3 regions of the Arhodomonas sp. KWT2 genome follow, and region 1 is predicted to be linked to each of the others. Evidence: predicted binding sites of a transcription regulator. Region 1 holds the regulator's gene; each other region holds the start of a gene.
The links. The regulator FliA, encoded in region 1, starts transcription of late flagellar genes. The targets are predictions, from matches to a motif close to GCTAAAGTTNNNNNNNNNNCNGCCGATA.
Positions count from the first base shown of each region.

Region 2: ACEZHJ_RS01200 (methyl-accepting chemotaxis protein) is a predicted target of FliA. The motif match lies at 1,524-1,551, and genes of this name have one in related genera.
Region 3: ACEZHJ_RS06755 (methyl-accepting chemotaxis protein) is a predicted target of FliA. The motif match lies at 1,898-1,925, and genes of this name have one in related genera.

Region 1 covers NZ_JBHFPQ010000043.1:193,862-197,101, forward strand. The annotation lists gene ACEZHJ_RS10240 (protein phosphatase CheZ) at 1-481, opposite strand, end outside; gene cheY (chemotaxis response regulator CheY) at 485-877, opposite strand; gene ACEZHJ_RS10250 (RNA polymerase sigma factor FliA) at 978-1,703, opposite strand; gene ACEZHJ_RS10255 (MinD/ParA family protein) at 1,700-2,539, opposite strand; gene flhF (flagellar biosynthesis protein FlhF) at 2,572-3,240, opposite strand, start outside.
Region 2 covers NZ_JBHFPQ010000020.1:61,767-65,006, reverse strand. The annotation lists gene ACEZHJ_RS01210 (DUF2157 domain-containing protein) at 1-386, opposite strand, end outside; gene ACEZHJ_RS01205 (hypothetical protein) at 383-1,366, opposite strand; gene ACEZHJ_RS01200 (methyl-accepting chemotaxis protein) at 1,645-3,240, shown strand, end outside.
Region 3 covers NZ_JBHFPQ010000038.1:115,350-118,589, forward strand. The annotation lists gene ACEZHJ_RS06740 (hypothetical protein) at 133-438, opposite strand; gene ACEZHJ_RS06745 (hypothetical protein) at 480-1,004, opposite strand; gene ACEZHJ_RS06750 (Hsp20/alpha crystallin family protein) at 1,062-1,574, opposite strand; gene ACEZHJ_RS06755 (methyl-accepting chemotaxis protein) at 1,966-3,240, shown strand, end outside.

The DNA.
Region 1 (3,240 bases):
AAAGCGCGTTGTGGAGTGTCTTGCCGTTGTCTGCGGCGGCGGCCAGGAAGGCCTCGATGTCGTGGCTGAGGCCCCGGAAATCGTCGGCGCTCAGCTCACGCCGGCGGAACTGCTGCCACCGCTCGTGGAGCGTCCCGGCCCGGGCAGCGACCTCGTCGGCCAGCGGCAGGCTGGTCTCGACGGCCTCCAGCGTGCGGTGGGCGGCACGGGAGGTCACCTCGATGACATGGTTGAGCCGCTCCCGGGCATCGGGGATCTCGCTCGCGGCGATATCGGTGAGGCGGCTGTCCACGCGAAAGGACTTGAGGGCCTCGTGGAGCTCGCGGGTAAGCTGGCCGATCTCCTGGAAGAGCTCGCTCTCACGCAGTCGCGTTAGCTCATCGACGGTCTCCTGCATGCCCGGGTCGTCGCCGGCCTCGACACGTTCGATGAGCGTGCGTGCTAGCGCGAGATATTCCTGGCTGCGCTGGCTGTCGCTCATCGCCTAACCCCCCGCATTGATGCGCTCGAAGATCTTCTCGATCTTCTCCTTGAGCGTCACGGCGGTGAAGGGCTTGACGATATAGCCGTTCACGCCCGCCTGGGCCGCCGCGATGATCTGCTCGCGCTTGGCCTCGGCGGTGACCATCAGGATGGGCAGCTCGGCCAGTTCCTCATCGGCACGGACGTTCTTGAGCAGGTCCATACCGGTCATGCCCGGCATGTTCCAGTCCGTGATGAGCAGGTCGAAACCGCCACGCTTGAGTATGGGCAGCGCGGTGTTGCCGTCGTCGGCCTCCGAGATGTTGTCGAAGCCGAGATCCCGCAGAAGATTACGGATAATGCGCCGCATGGTGGAAAAATCGTCCACCACGAGGATTTTCATGTGCTTGTCCAGTGCCACGCCGATCCCCCTGAGTGGAAACGCGAGTTATTGTGAGGCCTCACCGCCGGCGGCGGTGTGCACGCCCCCGTCGCGGGGGCGCCCCGATCGGTGTCTATCCATCCAACCAATCGGCAAGGGAGGCCTTGAGCTTTAGCATTATCTTGCCACGAATCTGGCTGACACGTGACTCGCTCACCCCGAGGACCTCGCCGATCTCGCGCAGATTGAGTTCCTCGTCATAGTAGAGCTGCATCACCAGCTGGTCGCGTTCACTGAGGCCGCGGATGGCCTCGGCAAGGTCGGCGCGGAAGTGACCGTCGGTCAGCACGTCCTGCGGTGACGGGCCATCCCCGGCGGGGTCGTGGGTCTCGCCGGTCTGCGGATCCGTCTGGTCCATGCTGAACAGGTGCGCGCTCGAGGCGTCGGCGAGCATACCGTGGTAGTCGTCGACACTCACGCCCAGCCTGGCGGCGACCTCGGCGTCCCGGGGCTCACGGCCGAGCTCGTTCTCCAGGACGTGGATGGCTTCGGCGGCCTCCCGGGAGCGACGGTGCACGGAACGCGGTGTCCAGTCGAGGCGCCGGATCTCATCGAGCATGGCACCGCGGATGCGGATGCCGGCATAGGTCTGGAACGAGGCGCCCTGGCTGGCGTCGAACTGCCGCGCCGCCTCCAGCAGGCCGACCATGCCCGCCTGGATGAGGTCCTCGATCTGCACGCTCGGAGGCAGTCGGCTCGCCAGGTGGTGAGCGATGCGTCGCACCAGCGGGGCGTTCGCCACCAGCAGGTCGTCGCTGCTCCCCCGCTGGACCGCCTCGTAGAGCGCATGTCCATTCATTCGGAGACCTCCCGGACGCGACTGCCATAGCGTATGACACGCTCGACGAAGAACTCCAGCTGGCCGTCGGCGCGGCTCGGCAGCGGCCACTGTTCGAGGCGCGCCGCCAGCGCCTGGAAGGCCCGGGCCGACGGGCAGGAGGGATACATCGAGACCACCGCGCGCTGGCGCTGAACCGCGGCACGCAGGCGATCGTCCTCGGGGACGGCGCCGAGGTATTCCAGGGTCACGTCCAGGAAGCGGTCGAGCACGCGCGCGAGCTTGCCGTAGAGATTCTGGCCCTCCCGCGGCCCCGGGACACGGTTGGCGACCATGTGGAAACGCTGCACGCCGTGGTCGCGGTTGAGCACCTTGATCAGCGCGTAGGCATCGGTGAGCGAGGACGGCTCGTCGCAGACCACCACCAGGACCTCCCGCGCGGCGCGGGCGAAGCTCATCACCGAGTCGGAGATGCCGGCGGCGGTATCGACGAACAGGTAATCAAGGTCAACGGCGAGCTCGCTGAAGCTGCGGATCAGGCCCGCGTGCTCGGCGCCGGAGAGCTCGGCCATGCGCTGGGTTCCCGAGGAGGCGGGAACGATGTGAATGCCCTCCGGTCCCTCGAGCAGGACCTCCTCCAGCCCGGCCTCGCCATCCAGCACATGGGCGAGATTACGCTTGGGCGAGAGCCCCAGGAGCACGTCCACGTTGGCGAGGCCGAGATCGGCATCGAAGAGCATCACGCCACGCCCCTCCCGCGCCAGGGCGCTCGCCAGATTCACGGATACGTTGGTCTTGCCCACGCCCCCCTTGCCGCTGGCCACCGCGACCACCTTGACCGGCTTCGGCTCGCTCATTCGTCTCAATCCCGCTGCCTGATCCATGCCCCTCAGCCCTGCCGTGCCAGGCTGCCCGCGAAGGCCACCGCCAGGGACTCGTCGTCCTCGTTCTCACCGTCGCTATCCGCCGCGAGGGCCTCCGCCTCGCCGACCAGCGCATCCGCCCGCGCCGGGCGCAGATCCTCGGGCACGCGCTGACCGTCGGCCACGTACGCAATCGGCAGCCGGCCACGCATCACCGCCGTGAGCACCCCGCCCAGACTCGCAGCCTCGTCGACCTTGCTCAGGATACACCCCACCGGGCCCACGGCGCGAAATGCGCGCAGGGTCTCCATCAGGGTCGGCAGCTGGGTGTTCGCCGACAGCACCAGGTACGGCCGGATCCGATGGGCGCCGTCCTTGAGCGCGCGCATCTGCTCGGCGAGGCGCATGTCGCGCTGGCTCATCCCGGCGGTGTCGATGAGCACCAGGCGCCGGTCGGAGAAATCGTCGAGCAGCTCGGCGAGCTCCTCGCCGTCGGCCGCGGCATGAACCGGCACACCGAGGATCCGCGCGAAGTTGCGCAGCTGCTCCTGGCCGCCGATGCGGAAGTTGTCCGTGGTCACCAGCGCCACCTGGTTGCGACCGTGGCGCAGGGTAAAGCGGGCCGCCAGCTTGGCGACAGTGGTGGTCTTGCCCACCCCGGTGGGGCCGACGACGGCCACCGCCCCGCCCCGCTC
Region 2 (3,240 bases), on a different contig from region 1:
CCGGCCGAGATGATCGCCCCCACGGTAAAGGTCAGGGCGATCACCAGCAGGCCGCCCAGAAGCTCCAGGCCCCGGGGTGTCCAGTGGTAACCGCCGCGCCGCCTGAGCCGGAGGCCGCCCGCGAAAGCGGCGACGACGCAGACACCGAGCACCGCGGCGAGCCTTGCCAGCGAGAAACCGAGCAGCTCACGGCCCAGCAGGACCACGCCGGCCGCGGCACTGATACCGCCGAATATCGCGAACCACCGCCCCAGCGAACGCCAGTCCCAGCCGGCATCGGGATAACGGGCCGCAAGGGCGGAGAACCCGGCGTCGTCGAGCACACCTTCGCGTCGCAGCGCCGCAAGCTCACGGCGCACCCGCCGTCTGAAGCGCGCGGGACTCATGACGCCCGCCCCGCGCCGAAGCGCTCACACATGCCCCCGATGCCGACACCGAGCAGTCCGCAGACCAGCAGGAACCCCCCGATGGAGACCTCGTCCCAGAACCGTTCGAACAGCCGCGTATACACATCGATAGCCAGGAAAACGACGCCGAACCCGGTGAAGCGTCCGTCCCGGAGCACCGCCCCGGCCACGATCTGGGCGACGCCGGCGGCGCTGAACGCCAGCACCCAGCCGGTGCCTCCGGGCCGTATGGAGAGTATCCAGAGGCAGAGATTGAAATAGACCAGCCCCCAGACCAGCCAGAGATGTCCGAAACCGACCTGGCGTCGCAGCCAGCGCCTTTCGCCCACCGACTCGTGCAGGACACCGAACACGACCGCCGTGAGACCGGCGACCGCCATGTCCCGTTCATTCTGGATGTCCAGGAAATAGCCACCATGACCGATATAGCCATGACGGGTGCCCGCCCAGTGGAAGAGCAGAAGCAGCCCCAGGAACAAGGGCCACCGCAGGGCGTTCGAATAGGCCACCGCCAGGGCGGCAATCGCCGTGAGCAGCATCGCCAGCAGCGGGATGTCCGCCCCGCCCCCGCCGCCAAGACCGAAGTACAACAGCAACGCCCCGGCGTAACCAGCCGCGAGCGCAAAGGTGATGAGCACCCCGCCGGTGACGGTCAGCCCCCGGCGTCGATCCCGCGCCAGGCCGATCCCCGCCCAGCCGGCAGCGAAAGCGGCGGCCAGTACCAGCACGGCCAGGGCAACGGGGGAGGCGCTCTGCAGCAGGATCCCCACCCCGGCGAGGGAAGAAGCGGCAAGCAGGACTACCGCGATCCCCCCCAGCAACCGGACCGCCATTGCCCCGGCGCCCTCCGCGTCAGCGTATCGCGCAGCGAGACGTGCGGCCAGATCGTCGTCGACCACGCCCTGGTGCCGCCACGCCGCGACCTCCGCGGCCATGCGTTCACGGAATCCCTGCGCCATGCCTCCGCCCTGTTCCATCGGTCCGTCGCGTCGGTGAGGCGCCCGCCGACCCGTGACCGGACCGCTGCATCGAACGCCTGTTGCTCGCCAGCGCATCGCCGTCCAGGCCCCTGCGAATACCGCCCATCGGCCACTGCCACGACGTTCGCCGCCAGGCCTTAAGGCACCGCCCCGCCGTGCCGATACACCGTCGACACCACGAACCATAAAGCTTAACCACCATTACTCGTTCGCGGTAGGAACTGCTCACGTTGACTGCCCGGGGAACTACATCGATGATGACTTGGCTCAAATCCAGCCTGCGTAACTGGCTGCTGGCATCCGTCGGCCTGGCGATGGCCGTGGTCTGCATTACGGCGGTGATCGCCGTGGTGCGGCTCAACACGAGCATCGGCGACTACGAACGCCTGCTCACACGCTACGTCCACGCCGAGACCGAGATCCTCGCGACCAACCGGCTGTTCAAGCAGCAGGTCCAGGAGTGGAAGAACGTACTGCTGCGCGGCAGTGACGACGCTCAGCGCGAGAAGTACTGGCGCCAGTTCCGCGAGACCGAAGGCGAGGTGCAGTCCCGCATCGAGGACCTGATTGCTGCGGCCCCGACGCCGGCGATCCGCTCGACACTGCAGAAATTCCTCACCGCCCACGAGAACATGGCCGAACAGTACCGGCAGGGCTACAAGGCGTTCGTCGATAGCGGCTTCGACCACCGTGCCGGCGACACCGCGGTCCGTGGCATCGATCGCGGACCGACCGAGCTGCTGAGCAAGGCAGCTGACCAGATCGGCACGCTCACCCGCCAGCAGCGCGAAGCCGCGTCCCGGACGGCCGGTATCGCCACCGACTGGAGCCTGCCCGTCATCGTCGGCGTCTCCATCGTGGCCCTGGCTCTGCTGTTCTGGATGCTCAACCGCAGCGTGGTACACCCCACCCGCCGGCTCGCCGACGCCATCGACGCGTACTCCCACGGCGACTTCCGGAACGACACCGGCGTCGACCGCGCAGATGAACTCGGCCGCCTCTCCGAGGGTTTGAAGGGCATGCGCAGCAACATCACCGACATGCTCGCACGGATGCAGGAAGCGGCCCGGTCGCTCGCCGAGACGGCGCAGGAGCTGACCCGGACGGCGTCCGGTCTCGCGGACGACAGCTCCGAGGTACGCTCGCGCACCGAAGGCAGCGCCAGCTCCATCTCGGAGATGTCCGCCACGATCCAGGAAGTCGCCCGCAATGCCTCTGATGCCGCCTCCGCCGCGGACCAGGCGGGCGACAACACCCAGAGTAGCCTCCGGGCGATGGACGAGAACGTCACGGCCGTCAAGCACATGGACGATCTCGTGAGCGAGCTCGGTAACGCCATGGAGCAGCTGCAGCAGGACACCACCGAGATCGGCACCGTACTCGAGGTCATCCGCGGCATTGCCGAGCAGACTAACCTCCTCGCCCTCAACGCCGCCATCGAGTCCGCGCGGGCCGGCGAGCACGGCCGCGGCTTCGCGGTGGTGGCCGAGGAGGTACGCACCCTCGCCCAGCGTACCCAGGAATCCACCGAGGAGATCCGCCAGACCATCGAGAAGCTCCAGTCCGCGGCGACCACCGCGGGCGACCTCACCCGGAAGGGACGCGAGCGCGCCGGATCGACGCTGGAGCAGGCCGAGTCCACCGCGACGGCCATCCGCGACGTCGAGACGGCCGTTTCGACCATGCGGGATCTCAACCTGCAGATCGCCACCGCCACGGAAGAGCAGAGCACCGTCTCCGAGGACATCAACCGGACCATTACCGAGGTCGCCGAGCTGACCTCGCGCTCCGACGAAGGGGCGCAGGGCATCAGCCACGCGGCCGGGGAGCTCGACAGTCTTTCCCGCCGACTC
Region 3 (3,240 bases), on a different contig from region 1:
TCACGGGATTTCCCGGAAAATATAGACGCATCACGCCACAGGCAAAACGGAATAACTTCTCAGAAATTCAGATCATTGCCGGAATCGACGCGTTAGTGGACCGGTGGCCGGCATACGCCGACGAGCGTTGTATCAGCGCGCCGTCGGCGGCCACCGCATGCGCACGGCATCCGTTCCATAGCCGCGCTTCAGGGCATACGCCTGGGCACGCTGCGGGGTACAGAAACGCAACGGTGCGCCGTCCTCATGATCAAGCACGGCCCACTCGCATTCACCCTCCTGCTCCACCCAGGCCCAGAGCACGTAGCAGCCACTACCGTCCCAGGCGGGATGGATCTCGCAGCCGAAGCGCCGACGGCGCCGTGCCGCCAGAGCGGTACGGGCCGTGGGCGCCCGCCGTGGCCACGCAAACACCGCTGTCCGATCGATATCGGGCATGACTCTCTCCTCCCTGGCGATTCGGGGCTCCCGGATCCGAGCTAGCCCTGGGCCGCCGACTGTCCGCCGGTTTCCGACCTCGGTTGTCCACGGGACGCCGTGCGCCCGCCACGGGTGGCCCGTGCCGACGATTTCGACGACGCGGCCTGCGGCTCGTCCGCCCCGCTACGGGCCGAACTGCCCGCTTCGCCCCACATAGCCGGCATCGCACCGGTCAACGCATTCACGGACGCGCCCTCGAGGGCGCGGAACCACGCCGTCCAGAGGCGTTCCCGGGTGTCGATACCCTGCTCAATGAGGCCAAGCGCGGATTCCCAGAGGGCGCCGCTCGCCGGCTGCTCACGGGCCTGGGCACGCCAGGCGTGAACCATCGCACGCTCGAGCCCGATGGTCCGTTCCACCGCGTTGTGGGCCACGGCGACGCCCTCACGGTAGGCGCGCTCCGGACCGTCCGCCCCGTAACCGAGGCAGGCGGCGCTGCGCATCGCGCCCTCCGAGATATCGCGCCCGACATCCAGCATTTCGTGGTTGAACGTGTTCAGAGATCGTAGTGATGATGTCGTCATCGTCCTTTCCTCCATGCAGTCCTCGCCCCAGGGGCGACACGACGATCAAGCCCGCCCTCAGCGCACCTCGATACGCCGGCGGCGGGCTTCCTTCACCTTGGGCAGCGTGATCTCGAGGATGCCGTCCGCGAAGCGGGCATCCGCCTTGTCCGCGTCGACCTTGGCCGGCAGGGACACCGTGCGACTGAACGCCCCGCGGGCGATCTCGCTGCGGAAATAGGCCCCTTCTTCCGCGCGCTTCTCGCTCGCCGTTGCCCCCCGGATGGTGACCGTGGCGTCCGTCACCGAGACGTCGAGGTCCCTGCGCTGCACCCCCGGCAGCTCGGCGCGCAGCAGCACGTCGCTGTCGCGCTCGAGCAGGTCCACCCGCGGGATCCGGCCCTCGCCGCCCCCTGCGATGCGCTCCCACAGCGGATGTTCCCAGCGGAACGGGCGCATCCACCCGCGCTCGAACACCGTGTCCATGAACCGGTCGACATCGTCGAAAACACCCATCGTGCGACCCGTCGGCGCCGGCGTCTGCTCCGCCGGCACCGCCTTCGGCGCGTCCGCCTTCATCTCCTTGGCCATCTCGTATTCCTCCCGGAATCACCCAACATCACGCCCCCGGAGATCCGACTCCGGCGCGCCCCGGTTATCCACCGGCACGCACTGGGAATCACGTTATGCCCGGCCCTGGTGCGCCGGGGATGACGACGGTCAATTACGGTGCCTGCGGCCGCGAAACGCCGATGAACGGAGACCGCGCCGCCGCCGGCCCCCATACGGCGCAGCGCCCGCCACAACCGGCCCGGTGGTGTCGAACCGCCGGCGGCCTGTCTCCGAACAGCGACAGCCACCGAGCTGATCCAGCTCAAGAGGCGGCCGTCCCGGCCCGGTAGAATCCGAAATGGACTAAACAAGGACCCCGACGTGCCGATAAGACCGGGGCAAAGGGACGAGGGGGCAGAAAGGACGGGGCATGCGACGTATATCCATCAAGCTGAAGATCCTGCCGGCGATTGCCGGCGTATTCCTGCTCGCGATGGCGCTGGTGACGGTCTACTCGGCACACCGCCAGCGCGCCCGGGTGCTCGACAACGCCGTGGCACAGGCCGACACCCTGATCTCCAGCCACCTGGACAGCCTCAATGCACTGATGCTGACCGGGCAGATGAAACGCCGCGGTATCCTCTTCCGTAAGCTCGAGTCCCACCAGAACGTAATCTCCGCGCGTACCCTGCGCGGCAAGCCTGTCCAGGCGCTCTACGGCCCGGGCATGGACGAGGAGCAGCCCCGGGACGCCATCGACCGTCGTGTCCTTTCCGGCGAGCGCGTCGTCTCGGTGGCGCAGGGCGAGGACGGCCGCGCCCTCACCGTGGCCGTCCCCCACCTCAACCTCACCGACTATCACGGCACCAACTGCACCGGCTGCCACGCGAACGCCGACGAGGGCGCCGTGCTCGGTGCTACACGCGTCCGTTTCTCAATGGCCGGCATGGACACAGCGGTCTGGCGGGACATCACCACCACGGTGGGCATCAACCTCGCCATTTTCCTCGCCGGACTGGCGGTGCTAAGCGCCGTTATCGGCCGGGTGGTGATCCGGCCGCTACGGGCCCTGCGCGACACCACCGAGGCCGTCGCCTCCGAGGAGGACCTGCGTCCACGCATCGACGTGCGCGGCAACGACGAGTTCCGCAGCGTGGCCGATGCGGTCAACCGGCTGCTGGAGCACTTCCAGTCCACCGTGCGCAGCCTGGCCGGAGAAACGGAGCGCCTGCGCGACGCCGCCTCCACGCTCACCGAACAGACCCAGCGCACCCGCGAGGGCGCGAACACGGAGGCCGAGCGGATCGAGAGCCTGAATCAGGCGATGACCGAGGTACGCGAGGCCGCACGGGAAGTCGCCGACAACGCCGACGAGGCCAGTCGCGCCGCCGACGACGCGCGGGATCAGGCCAACAACGGCCACGCCCGCGTCGATGAGGTCTCCCGGGCGATCAGCCGGCTCGCCGACGGGGTCGCCGAGGCCGGCCGGATGGTGGAGTCGCTGGCGCAGGGCACGGAGAGCGCCAAGGAGGTCCTCGGGGTGATCGACAACATCGCCGAGCGCACCAACCTGCTCGCCCTCAACGCCGCCATCGAGGCGGCCCGCGCCGGCGAGCAGGGTCGCGGCTTCGCCGTGGTCGCCGAGGAAGTGCGCTCTCTCGCCGCCCGCACGCAGGAGGCCACCGGCGACGTGGCCGAGACCATC